3 regions of the Paenibacillus sp. QJM3NY_38 genome follow, and region 1 is predicted to be linked to each of the others. Evidence: riboswitches for the same ligand, from Rfam matches in the RefSeq annotation. Region 1 holds a riboswitch; each other region holds the start of a gene.
The links. A riboswitch is a leader RNA that binds a small molecule or an ion and turns the genes downstream of it on or off. The one in region 1 is predicted to bind cyclic di-AMP.
Positions count from the first base shown of each region.

Region 2: linked by a shared signal. The riboswitch ahead of AC0VZ8_RS00495 (C40 family peptidase) and the one ahead of AC0VZ8_RS02355 (hypothetical protein) in region 1 are both predicted to bind cyclic di-AMP.
Region 3: linked by a shared signal. The riboswitch ahead of AC0VZ8_RS20160 (C40 family peptidase) and the one ahead of AC0VZ8_RS02355 (hypothetical protein) in region 1 are both predicted to bind cyclic di-AMP.

Region 1 is NZ_CM149665.1:521,624-525,678, forward strand. Features, by position in the region: gene pruA (L-glutamate gamma-semialdehyde dehydrogenase) at 23-1,570, opposite strand; gene AC0VZ8_RS02350 (proline dehydrogenase family protein) at 1,771-2,691, shown strand; gene AC0VZ8_RS02355 (hypothetical protein) at 2,752-3,213, opposite strand; cyclic di-AMP (ydaO/yuaA leader) riboswitch at 3,346-3,519, opposite strand.
Region 2 is NZ_CM149665.1:101,403-105,457, forward strand. Features, by position in the region: gene AC0VZ8_RS00485 (GNAT family N-acetyltransferase) at 1-397, opposite strand, end outside; gene AC0VZ8_RS00490 (C40 family peptidase) at 538-1,011, opposite strand; gene AC0VZ8_RS00495 (C40 family peptidase) at 1,459-1,932, opposite strand; cyclic di-AMP (ydaO/yuaA leader) riboswitch at 1,936-2,075, opposite strand; gene AC0VZ8_RS00500 (hypothetical protein) at 2,424-3,251, opposite strand; gene AC0VZ8_RS00505 (M1 family metallopeptidase) at 3,263-4,055, opposite strand, start outside.
Region 3 is NZ_CM149665.1:4,384,751-4,388,805, forward strand. Features, by position in the region: gene AC0VZ8_RS20155 (stalk domain-containing protein) at 1-467, shown strand, start outside; gene AC0VZ8_RS20160 (C40 family peptidase) at 693-1,169, opposite strand; cyclic di-AMP (ydaO/yuaA leader) riboswitch at 1,173-1,303, opposite strand; gene AC0VZ8_RS20165 (hypothetical protein) at 1,562-2,089, shown strand; gene AC0VZ8_RS20170 (ROK family protein) at 2,484-3,437, opposite strand; gene AC0VZ8_RS20175 (copper homeostasis protein CutC) at 3,473-4,055, opposite strand, start outside.

The sequences.
Region 1 (4,055 bases):
GAGGTTTCTTTACATGTCGTAATCAGAAACGCTCCGACACCGCCTTCGCCTGCGTGAACAGGAGCAGGTAGTCGCGCCCGCCGGCTTTGGAATCGGTCCCGGACATATTGAAGCCGCCAAACGGGTGGATGCCCACCAAGGCGCCGGTGCATTTCCGGTTCAAATACAGGTTGCCGACATGGAAGTCGCGCCGCGCCTGTTCCAGGTGCGCGCGGTTGTTCGAGATCACCGCGCCGGTCAGCCCGTAGTCGGTATTGTTGGCGAATTGGATCGCTTCGTCGAAGGAGGCTGCCTTCGTGAAGGCCACCACCGGACCAAAGATTTCCTCTTGGGAAATACGGGCGGTGCTGTCCACATCAGCAAAAATCGTAGGCTGTATGAAATACCCTTCCGGATCGCCCGGGAATCCGCCCAGTACCAGCTTCCCTTCACTTTTTCCGATTTCGATATAGTCGAGAATTTTACGGTACGCCTTATCGTCAATGACGGGTCCTACCTGAGCCTCGGCATGGGAGGGGCTTCCGATCACCAGCTTTTTGGAGCGTTCGATGACCTTCTGCAGCACGATATCATAGACGTCCTCGTGCACGATGGCTCTGGAGCAGGCAGAGCATTTCTGACCGGAGAAGCCGAATGCGGAAGCGGTAATAGCGTCCGCCGCGAGCTCCAAGTCGGCTTCGTTGTCCACGATGATTGCATCTTTCCCGCCCATTTCGGCGATGACGCGCTTGATCCATCGTTGCCCCGGCTGCGTCTTGGCCGCGCGTTCCTGAATCCGCAGTCCGACGTCGCGTGACCCCGTAAAGCTGATAAACCTGGTCAATGGGTGATCCACCAAATAGTCGCCCACTTCCTGACCCGGGCCAGGCAGGAAATTAACGACACCCGGAGGCAGGCTGACCTCTTCCAGCAGCTCCACGAATTTGGCGGCAATGACCGGGGTGGTGCTCGCCGGCTTCAGTACAACGGTGTTGCCGGAAACGATGGCCGCCGTGGTCATGCCGGCCATAATCGCGAGCGGGAAGTTCCACGGCGGAATGACGATGCCGACGCCAAGCGGGATGTAATAGAGATGATTCTCTTCCTCTTCGTGAACCGTCAGCGGCTGGGGAGCGCTCAGGCGCTGCATTTCGCGTGCATAGAATTCCATGAAATCGATCGCCTCGGCCGTATCCGCGTCGGCTTCGGCACGCGTCTTGCCGGCTTCGAGAGTCATGAGCGCGGAGAACTCGAGCTTGCGCCTCCGCATGATCGCCGCTGCCTTGAACAGATAGCGTGCCCGTTCGCTCGGGTCGGTGTGCTTCCACGTCTCAAAGGTACGCGCTGCCGTCTGGATGGCTTGTTCGGCAAGCTCGGTATCCGCCTGGGACACGACGCCGATGACTTGGCGTTTGCGCGCCGGATTGACCGAATTTGCGGTGCGCTCCGTATGGATTTTGGCACCGCCGATGACCAGGGGGTACGATTGGCCAAGCTCGGCTTCGACCCCGGATAACGCCGCATCGTATAACTTGTTGTTCCACTCGTTGTTGAAGTCCATAAATGGTTCGTTCCGAAAAGATGCTCGCATGGGTGGCCCCTCCTTAACATGATATGATTCGAAGCTTAAGGTCTATGGTCCAGCTGCTGAATGCGTCATGGTGGGGTGTTTAGGATCTTCTGGTGAAAAGCTCTATGTAAGATATGTATGTCTTCCTGCATGCCGTCATGATTTTTGCATATGAGTTAGATAGAGTGCATTTTGGTTTACCTTGCAAAGGGGGCGCGCGCATGGACGGAACCGAGCTTTACCGTAAAGTGATCCTCACGGTGTCCGGCAATAAACTCGTGAAGTGGTTGTCGATCAAGTACGGCCGGAAATTGGCGGGCCGATTCATAGCCGGCGATACCTTGGATGAGGCGCTGGATGAAATTGAGAGGCTGAACGAGAAGGGCATTCTCGTCACGCTGGATCATTTGGGGGAGGGTATCCGGACGCTGGATGAAGCGGCCGGGTATCGGGAGGAGTATTTGAAGCTCGTGGAAGGGATTGCCCAGCGGGGAGTGAAATCGAACGTATCGCTGAAACCGACGCAGATGGGCTTGGCACTGGACCCCGAGAAGGCGTACGAGAACATCAAAATGGTAGCGAAAAAGGCGAAAGAGCACCGCAATTTCGTTCGCCTGGATATGGAGGATTCGCCGTACACCCAGGCGACGATTGATATGACGCTACGGCTCCATAAGGAAGGGCTGACCAACGTGGGGACCGTGATGCAGGCCTACTTGTTCCGTACGGAGGAGGACGTCAAGAATTTAATGCATGCCGGTGTTAATCTGCGGCTCGTGAAGGGGGCGTACAAAGAGCCGGGAACCATCGCCTTTCAGCAGAAGCGGGAGGTTATGGACAACTATAAAAAATTGATCAAAATGCATTTTGATCAGGGAGCCTACGTCGCGATTGCTTCGCACGATGACAACATCATCGACTGGGTGAAGGTGTTTGCCGAGCAGAGCCGTATAGGCAAACAGGAATTTGAGTTTCAGATGCTGTACGGGCTGCGGATGAACGATCAGGCTGCGCTTGCGCAGGACGGCTACCGCATCCGGTGTTATATGCCTTACGGAACGATGTGGTATCCGTATTTTACCCGGCGGCTGGCGGAGAAGCCGGCCAACCTGATAATGGTGCTCAAAAATATGTTCAAGTGAGCGGGGGGAAACAACCAATTGCAATGGAAGCGAGAACGGTAGCTCTTTCTAGCTGCTGTCCTAGAAGGAATAATACGCCTCCGAGCATTCCATCAAGAAGGAACGCTCCAGTGTCAGGCTGCCTAACCGCTTACGGGTGGTGTGCTGTTGCAGATTGGCCTCCAGATCGGCGAGGGCCGATACGGCGAGCTGCATTCGTGCGGATCCCCACTGCTGCTTCTGGGCATAGCGAACGGCCTCGGTCACGGGCATACCTTTGAGCCTCGTAAAGACGGATGCCCAGCGGACCAGATCCGCGAATTCTCTTGTGCTTGGCAGCGCATATTCGGCATACCCGGCCGCGTCTTTGCAGCTGATTTTGAACAACCCGCAGTTCCAATCTCGATTGCTCCAGGGGATAAAGCGTTCAGCCGAGCCCCGGTCGAAACGAAAGATCTCCATATGGCGGATGAGCTCTGCATTTAATGCAGGCGATGCGGTTTCGATGACGGGTGCTAGTGCAGCCTCAATGAATTTCGTCATGATCTACGCTCCTTTATAGGAATGTTATATGCACGGCAAAAAGGCCCGGTGAGCAGAGTAACCCCGCTCTCCAGGCCTATTTATCGTTAGAGGCCCTGCTACAGCGGCCGCTTCGCTTAAGGCTCGGGTGGTGTTCTCTCTCAAAGCGCGCCTACGAGGTTAGCTGACGGATTCGGGCTTGAGAGCACCCTACCGCGACGCCTGATCATCAGGCCTGCGGATTCACCCCATTCACCAACAGAAGCTCCGTTGGCGGTTTTGGTTCCCCCGTCTCCCGATCCGTCGGGAGCTCAGCGTATAACGAATGTTTCGAATAGATGGATGAATCATACGCCGGAGGACTCTAAAAGTAAATGGCCATATGGGACGGATACATTCCGAAAATCGATGAAAACCGTATAAGAAAACGTGTACATTCAGTCGTGTCATCGATTATCATGGCAAAATCTCGGTATCTCGATAGATTACGATAAATGCAAGAAAACAAGAGAAATACATAGTATAGAGAAGAATTCAAGAGATAATGGAGCGAAACCGGTCAGATCCTGTTTGACATAACGCTACATGTGTTTTTGCTCACATTTACTTCCTGCAAGGCCGGACGTATGATACGAACTATGAATTGACGGACATCGGCGGCAGGCATACAGGCAGCCGTTCCATGAAGACCTAAGGCTGTGTGAGAGCTGCCGGGCTCTTGATGGATCGAATCTCAGGCGAGGGCACCATGGGCCTTCGCTGGAAATGCAGGATGATGCGACTCTCACCGCTCGAACCTGATGCTGTGCTGTTTTGCCGGACCTGGATGTTAGTCAATGGCTAATAGAATAACATGCTACTCG
Region 2 (4,055 bases), 420 kb from region 1:
GATAAGCGCGGATTGCTCGCTCATTCCAGGTCATTACCTCAAGGTCAATTTCGTCGGCAGGCCGCCTCCGTCTGGCTTCCCGGACAATCGTCTGCATAAATCGTTTACCCATTCCACGCCCGCACCAATCAGGACGCATGCCAAGTCCGATTCGTGTAACCTCATGCATCGGAAACAGCTGGGCAAATCCCCAGAGGGCCTCCCGCTCATCCAGAACCGAGATGTACTGTCTCTGGCGAATGTCCGGATCGCCAAACTCCACCTCAAGCCCTTTCATCTGCTCCCAGGGAAGAAAGCCATAGATATTATAGGGAGGAGGGTAGGCCCAAGCGCATATTTCTTCGGCGTGCTCTTCACGCATGACTACGGTGTGAAATGTAATCGGTGTGGCATCCATTTGCGAAGTCCTCCTATCGTCTGCATAAAATAATAATCATATTACGAACATCCAAGTCGCATCAAAAAAGCCCGCAAAAGAGAGGTAAGGGCTCCTTTAACGGGCAAGCATTATGTATAGGGAAGATTAGCCTCTACAGCTTAGGATGATTCACCGACCGACTCTTCATACTTATCATCGCTCATGATACGCTTTGCACCGACGTATCGCTGGTCGTAGTAATCCTCTGCCAGGCGGTTGATAACCACGCCGCGGTTGGAGGAAGCATGGGCGAATTTGCCATCGCCGACATAAATGCCGACGTGGGAGATGCCCTGGCCCGATGTGTTAAAGAACACCAAATCGCCAGCGCGCAGCTCCTTACGGGACACGCTTGTCCCCATGTCGAATTGAGAGCCGGATTGATGCGGGAGCTTTAGACCGAGTTTAGCGTAAACGTACATGGTGAAGCCGGAACAGTCAAATCCGCTCGTGGTTGTACCACCGTAGCTGTATCTTGTACCTAGAACCTTATCGATTTCCTGATCCAGCGCACCATCAGCAAACACGCTGCCAACGCCCAAAGTGAACAACAGCGTGATACTTAGGGCTGCTGTCGATAATGTTTTCTTCAGCATGGAAAGCTCCTTTTCGTTGCCGGGAGGCATAGCAATCTATATATTAAAGCACTTACATTAATGACAAAGTTGTTACTGCGTCCATTCTATCAGACAGCAAGCGAGATTGGCAATTATTTCTTGATGGATTTTGCTATTTTTCAATAGCATTAACTGTCGAAGCACCAAGGAAAATCAATATTTTTCCAAAATGGGTGTTTAATGACGAGAGAGAAGGGTAAATAAAGGATAGATGATGTGAAGACACGGCGAAGTGAAGTGGAACTGAAGTGAACTTGTATAATAAATTTCATTTTTTTTCGAAAAAGCGGGAACTTTTTTGCTGTGCTGAACGTTATAAAGGTATACGCACAATCAACAAAAGAAAAAAGCCGCTGGATGAGATCGGCACAATCTCATAAACCCAGGGCTTTCTTGTAAGAGTAAATCAATTAAGTTCCAACATTAATTGTAGTTCACAGCTACAGATTTGTACGTATTCTGACTCATAATTCTCTTAGCGCCTACATATCGGTTGGCGTAATAGCTCTGGCTCAGCGGACTGATAATGACACCGCGCGAAGATGAAGAATGAGCGAATTTGCCGCTCCCGACATAAATACCCACATGAGATACACCTCTACCGGATGTGTTGAAGAACACGAGATCGCCAGCTTTCAGTTTGCTCTTGGATACGGCCGTACCTACTTTGTATTGAGCTGCAGACGTACGGGGCAGGCTAAGACCAAGCTTCTTGTAAACATAGCTGGTGAATCCGGAGCAGTCAAATCCATTCGTTGTAGTTCCACCTGTTTTGTAAGAAACACCAATGGCTGGTTTGATTGCAGTATTTAATTTGGAATCGGCGAAAGCGCTTCCGGTCCCTAATGTGAGTGCGAGTGCGAGGCCTAGAGAAACAGCCGTTAACTTCTTTTTCAAAACAAAAGCTCCTTCCATTGCCTGCGAGGTTAGCTTAAGGGTTCGGTTGAAGGTCCCCTATGATCCCTCTCTTGCGAGATCAATTCACCCAAAACGGATCCCCCGCTTCCCATATCGTTATGGGAATTCGGCTCCTTAAAATGTTGATGAACCCATTCATTGACGTTTGACGTTCCAACATAGTTAGCGAATTACAACGTTCCTAACATAAAAGTTACAGTAAAGATGACAAAGTTGTTACTAACATATTCGTTATTTTAGCAGAGTATTAACAATTTGGCAAACGAGGAAACATTATTTTTAAACAAAAAAACCTGTCCCCATCTTAAGGGAACAGGTTTTTTTGTAATATGGCGTTCAGAAATTTGTAATATTAAGGATAAATGAACTCTTATTCTCTGTAAAATCTAGCGCGGGATAGAAACGTGTCGCTTCTGATTACAGCTTATTCGCGAGCGTGTTTCATTATTTTAGGTGCCAAATTGTAACCATTAAGGATGCTGTGAGGAGGAATCTCTCCACAAATGATATTGAGCGGACATTGCCCAAATTTGGAAAAGTCCATTCAGGAAATAAGAGGCCTGCTGAATAATTAAGCCGATCAACCCGGCCCAGAAGAGCGAGGCCGAGCTCAGGAGCAGCAGAATGACACAGGCGGATCCGCCGATGGTGATGGATAACAGCATTGCTGTGCCCAAGCGGCGGAAGAGCGCATGGATAGAGCTGATCATGCTGGATTCGCCGGTACGGCCAAATTGCATATAGAGCAATAACAGGCGGATCAGATAGGCGTACAAGAACCAGCCAGCTGCATAGGGCAGTGCATGAAGCAGCAGCACAGGCTCCTGAATTCCATTCAGCAGAATCGGGAGGATTTTGGGCAGAATCCAGTAACCGGGCGCGAAGGTGAGAATAAGCTCAACCAGATAGAATAGCGTTACGGGTTTCCACAGTTTCCGCATGCCAGTGAAGAAGAATAAACCGCGCTCGCCCTTGGCTTCCTGGTGAAGGTTGTAGAAGATGCCGGCCCGAATGAGCGGGGTGAGGATCATCCGGATCAGGAGCAAACCGGCCAGAAGCCATCCGTAGGTGTGTACTGTGCTGCTCAAGGACAGGCTCATCTCGCCCTCGTAGAAGAATAAAAGACGGCTGAGCTCGTTAGGGGCGGAATCCGGATATCGCATCAGAAGGGGGACTACCGCCGATTTTACGAGTCGGTACAGGCAATATCCCCACAGCAAACGGTATAAGAAGAGCAGAATCGAGACGTATAGCTGGTCTTTAACACTGATCCACCCTTGGCCTGCGTAACTTTTCATGTGCTCCCCCCTCACCATGATAGGCTGCCGAACAGCGTCTCCACAAGCTTGGTAATACTGAGATTCCAGCGTGTAACCACCTTCGGATCCATTCCTGCCTTCATATAGTTATTAATGTGTTTATTCTCTAGGACGATGGAGTACTTCGGATCAACCATGGCCCAGGCGAGCGGAGAGCTGTACTCCAGGGTGTAAGCAACTTTGCCGTTTTTGCCGCTCCAGGTTCGTTCCACCGTTTTGCCGTCCTCAAAGGCGAACACGATCGGCACATCGGTGATATCCCCGTCCTTGCTCGTAATCTGGACCGTGGACTCATACCGAGGATTTTCAGCCTTGCCTTTATTTTTGGTTTTGATCACGTCGATGGCGACATCCGCCATCTGGCTTCCATATACATATTGGTCAAAATACGACTGCCAGGACGTTTTGCTTACTTGCTCGACGACTTTCTGAAAGTCAGATGTGGTTGGATGCTTGAAGCGGTATTTCTGGGCATAGGTATGCATAATCTTACCCATCATCTGTGGACCGACCTGCCGTTCGATGCCTTGCAGCACCAGCTTGCCTCTCGTATAAACATTCAGTGCGTAGTTTTCGTGAGAGCTGTATTTCCAGGATTCCATCTTCAGCGGTGCAGGGGAAGTAATGGATGCTCCCTGAGCCGCCGTATTGGAGGTAATCTCGTATTCTTTTTCCATTACTCGTTCTTCTGCATAGGTTGCAAAGGCCTCGTCCAGCCACGCTTCCTCAAATTCGTTACTTGCGATCATTCCGTAAAAATATTGATGGGCGATCTCATGAATA
Region 3 (4,055 bases), 3.4 Mb from region 1:
TTGAAGGGCTCGGTTTTAAACTGGATGCGGTGAAACAGCAGAAGCTGCTCAATGATTATGTCAAGCAATTGAAGACAGCATTGCCCCATGACATTGCCCTATCCTTAGCGGTGCCGCCACTGAACAGCGCTTATAAAGGCTATGATTACAAAACACTGGCCTCCATCGCCGATGACCTGATTGTTATGGCTTATCAGTACAATCCGGTCGGAACCAAATCTCAGGTTCCCGAACCGAACAGTATGGTGGACCAAGCGATTCAGTCGGCACTCCAAGCAGGCGTCCCGAAGCAGAAGCTCCTCCTCGGCATCAGCCTATTTAGCGAAACCGCCACTTCCGTGGACGATAAACTCGGCTTGGCCAAACGTTATGACCTGAAAGGTGCTGCTTTTTGGCGCCTAGGCTTGTTCCGCCTCTATAACAATGGAATGGAAGCTGCCGTGAATGCCTCTGTTGTTAAGGAGTAACCGAACACCCCCTTGTGGGATGATAGCTTTTAGTAAGAAAAGCGTCTATCGACGTACCTTCACAGATGACAGACCGCAGTTAGTAGAAGTTTTTCTTGCGATATCAGAAAGTCACAAGCTTCGAAGTTTATACTTTCCAATATCTAAAAAAGAAAGCCTGACAAGGTCATCCCTTTGTCAGGCTTTCTGGTTATGTATCGTACCCTAAATGGCTGCGTTATCCAATTAGCTTGCGCTTCCTACCAGCTTTGCATAGTTTTCTTGACTCAAAACACGACGTGCCGTGACATAACGCGGCTCGTAATAGGAATCGCTAAGCTTGCTGATTCTGACTCCCTTGCTGCTGGAAGCATGTGCAAATTGTCCGTCACCAATGTATACGCCTGCATGGGAAATTCCGCTACCGCTTGTATTGAAGAATACCAAATCTCCAACCCGCAGATCTTCACGATCCACATGTTCGCCCGCTTTAGCCTGGCTTTGGGAAGTGCGCGGAAGATCAATATCGAAATTTCTAAACATGTACAGTATAAATCCGGAGCAATCAAACCCGCTGGTAGTTGTTCCGCCCCATTTGTATGGAGTTCCTACCAATTGCTTCACTTGATACTGAAAATTCGGTTGTTGATCAGCAAATGCTGAAACGGCACCAGAAGAAAAAATAATTGCAGACCCTAGCAAGGTGATGACAAACTTCTTCAAAATATGTTCTCTCCTTCGATGCCTACGGAGTTAGCTAAGGGTTCGGTTGAAGGTTCCCTATACTCTCTATACAAGAGTAATTCACCCAAGACGGTTCCCCCGTTTTCACAAACGAAATTCGGCAAAATTCATTAACGTTTTGTAACCTTCTCTTAATATAGTATACAAGCAAGGATGCTGTCAATCATATCCTAAAAATCTATCGTTTTATGTTCGGAGCTGTCGTAATGATGAAGAATTTCGGTCGGATTTTAGTTCACCCTCTCACTCAGTCATGACAATTATGTAACTCTGTTTTTCTTTTCGCGCTGCTTTTTTAATTAATCTAGCAACTTTTTACAAATCTTTACGTTTACATAATAGAATGAAATTAAAGAGGTGATCCATCACTTATGAGTCAAATAACGATGGCAGAAGCACTAGCTGTCCGGGCAGCAATTAACCGTCTCATCAATCAGTTGATGTCGGAACGCTTGAACAATAGCAGCACGATCATTGAAAAAGGGGAGACGGCGGAATACCCTACGCGCAGCGTGGATGCCATTACGGAAGAAATCGAAGCGGCCTCGGCGGATTATAGGAAGCTGGATTTGCTGATGGCAATCTCCAATACCACGCAGACTATTCCCTGGAACGGCTCCGACATTACGATCATGGAAGCGATCGAGCTGGCCAAACAAATACGCAGCGATATTGGACAGCTTGCCCAACTCGGCTCCCGCAAGAAGCTGGAGCGCCAGAGCAGCCGTGGCAGCGGAGACGGTGCCATAACGCTGTTCAACGTCGCCTTATATGATCCGGAGGCTTATCAGGCGCAAGCCCGCAAGAAGGAACGCGAGGTAACCAAGCTCTCTTCGCTGATTGAGCATGCCAATCATACATCTCTGATTACGTTTGACGCATCCAAGTACATGGAATAGCGACAGCCGCCGGCTCCAAGCCTGCAGGTCACCCCACGTGCGGGTTTGGAGCCGGCGGTTTCCGCCGGCGGGCGGGAAAGTGCGAGCAACCGTTTATTGTTTGTCGGATACAAACAAACCTAACCAGAAACCAAAAAAATCGACTCAAGTGCAAACGGATGACGGTTTACGGTTCACTCCTATCACTTGTTACTTGTTACGGACTTATGACGCAAATAAATGATCGCTCCGTTTCCCGCTCTCTCTATAAATAATTGGAAAGCCGCCCTCAGAAGGGCGGCTTTTGTTGATTTCTCTTTAGCTAGGTAACTTGATACTACGTCGTCATTCCGAGCGCTCTTTCTGGTATCTATTTATCATTGATCCTATTCGTATCATTCTCTTCAGGCCTATGCTACTGGAACAAAGCCGCAGCTCCAACCAGACCAACATCGTCCCGAAGTCCTGCAGGAACGATCTCGTACGTCCCTAAATAGGACGGCATGACCAGCTTATCCGTCATTTCCCGCAGCTGCGGGAACAACAGCTCACCAGCTCTGCTCACACCCCCGCCAATGACGATGCGATCGGGGTTAAAGCTGTGAATGACGTTAACCAGTCCAAGCGCCATGTAATAGATGGCACGATCAATGACCTCCACTGCAACGGGGTCTTGAAGACGTTTGGCCTCGAATACATGCTTGGCGTTCACTCCCGCATCAGCTGCAGCCAGTTCTGATATGACACTTGGCTGGGTAAGCATTCGCTGGGATGCTGCGAGTCCGATGGCTGTTCCAGAAGCAAATACCTCCCAACAGCCGTGGCTGCCGCAATTGCACTGCGGACCGCTGGGATCAATGATATGGTGTCCCAGTTCCCCAGCAAAGGAACTGCTGCCCAGGAACAGCTTCCCATCCAGCACGATGCCTGAGCCGATACCGGTGCTCAGCGTCACGTACACCATGTTCGTCGCCCCTCTTCCAGCACCTCTTACATACTCTCCCCATGCGGCTGCATTAGCATCATTCAGCACCTGAACTTCCGTATGCAGCTCACGTTCCATCCATGCTTTGAGGGGAACATTCGTCCATTGCGGCAGATTCGTCCCGTGAATGACAATGCCCTCCCGGCTGTTAACCGTTCCCGGCGAAGCCATGCCAATCCCTCGGAGCGATTGGCCGCCCGAGACGCTGCGAATCATATTCGTAATTCTCGTAACCACTTCCTCGGCCGTACGGGCTCCTGCCGTCTCCATTTGCTCCCGGTTCAGCAGCTGTCCTTCGGAATCAAAGAGCGCTGCCGCGATCTTCGTACCCCCAAGGTCAACGCCAACCACAAATTCTTGCTGTTTATTCAATACGGTTTGCAATTTTTGTTCACCTGTTTCCGATAGGTTTGCTACTTCTATTGATGTAAGCTGTCAGCCAATGATCGCAGCTCAACCGGATCAATGGGCTTCAGCCCTGATCGGCCATACCGGACAGCGGAGCCGAAATGCACCTCGCTCACGCCGGTCTGGTCGATAAAATCATGTATGATTTCCCACTTCAGGCCATTGCCTGCCAATATTTTAAGCTCGCTTCCTTCCGTATGTTCCACGAGCTCCCGAATTCTCGGGATGGCTTGCGGTGCAGGCTGCGGTCCGCCAGACGTTAGGACGCGGGTAACCGACCGGTATTTCTGCAATGTACGCAGCCCTTCGAACTGATCCTCCAATTCATCAAAAGCCCGGTGGAACGTGACCTGCATATCCCCTGTCCATTCCAGCATTTTGACTAAGGAGACCTCGTCAATCTTTCCTTCCGGAGTCAGCATGCCGATTACTACGCCAGCTGCGCCTGCCTTGCGGATCGCCTTCACCTCCGCGATCATGGTAGCTATATCATGTTCGTTGTACACAAAGGATCTGCTATGAGGTCTGACCATGACATGAACAGGAATCTGAACGGCTTTCACAACCTCTTCTACAAGCCCGATTCCCGGCGTA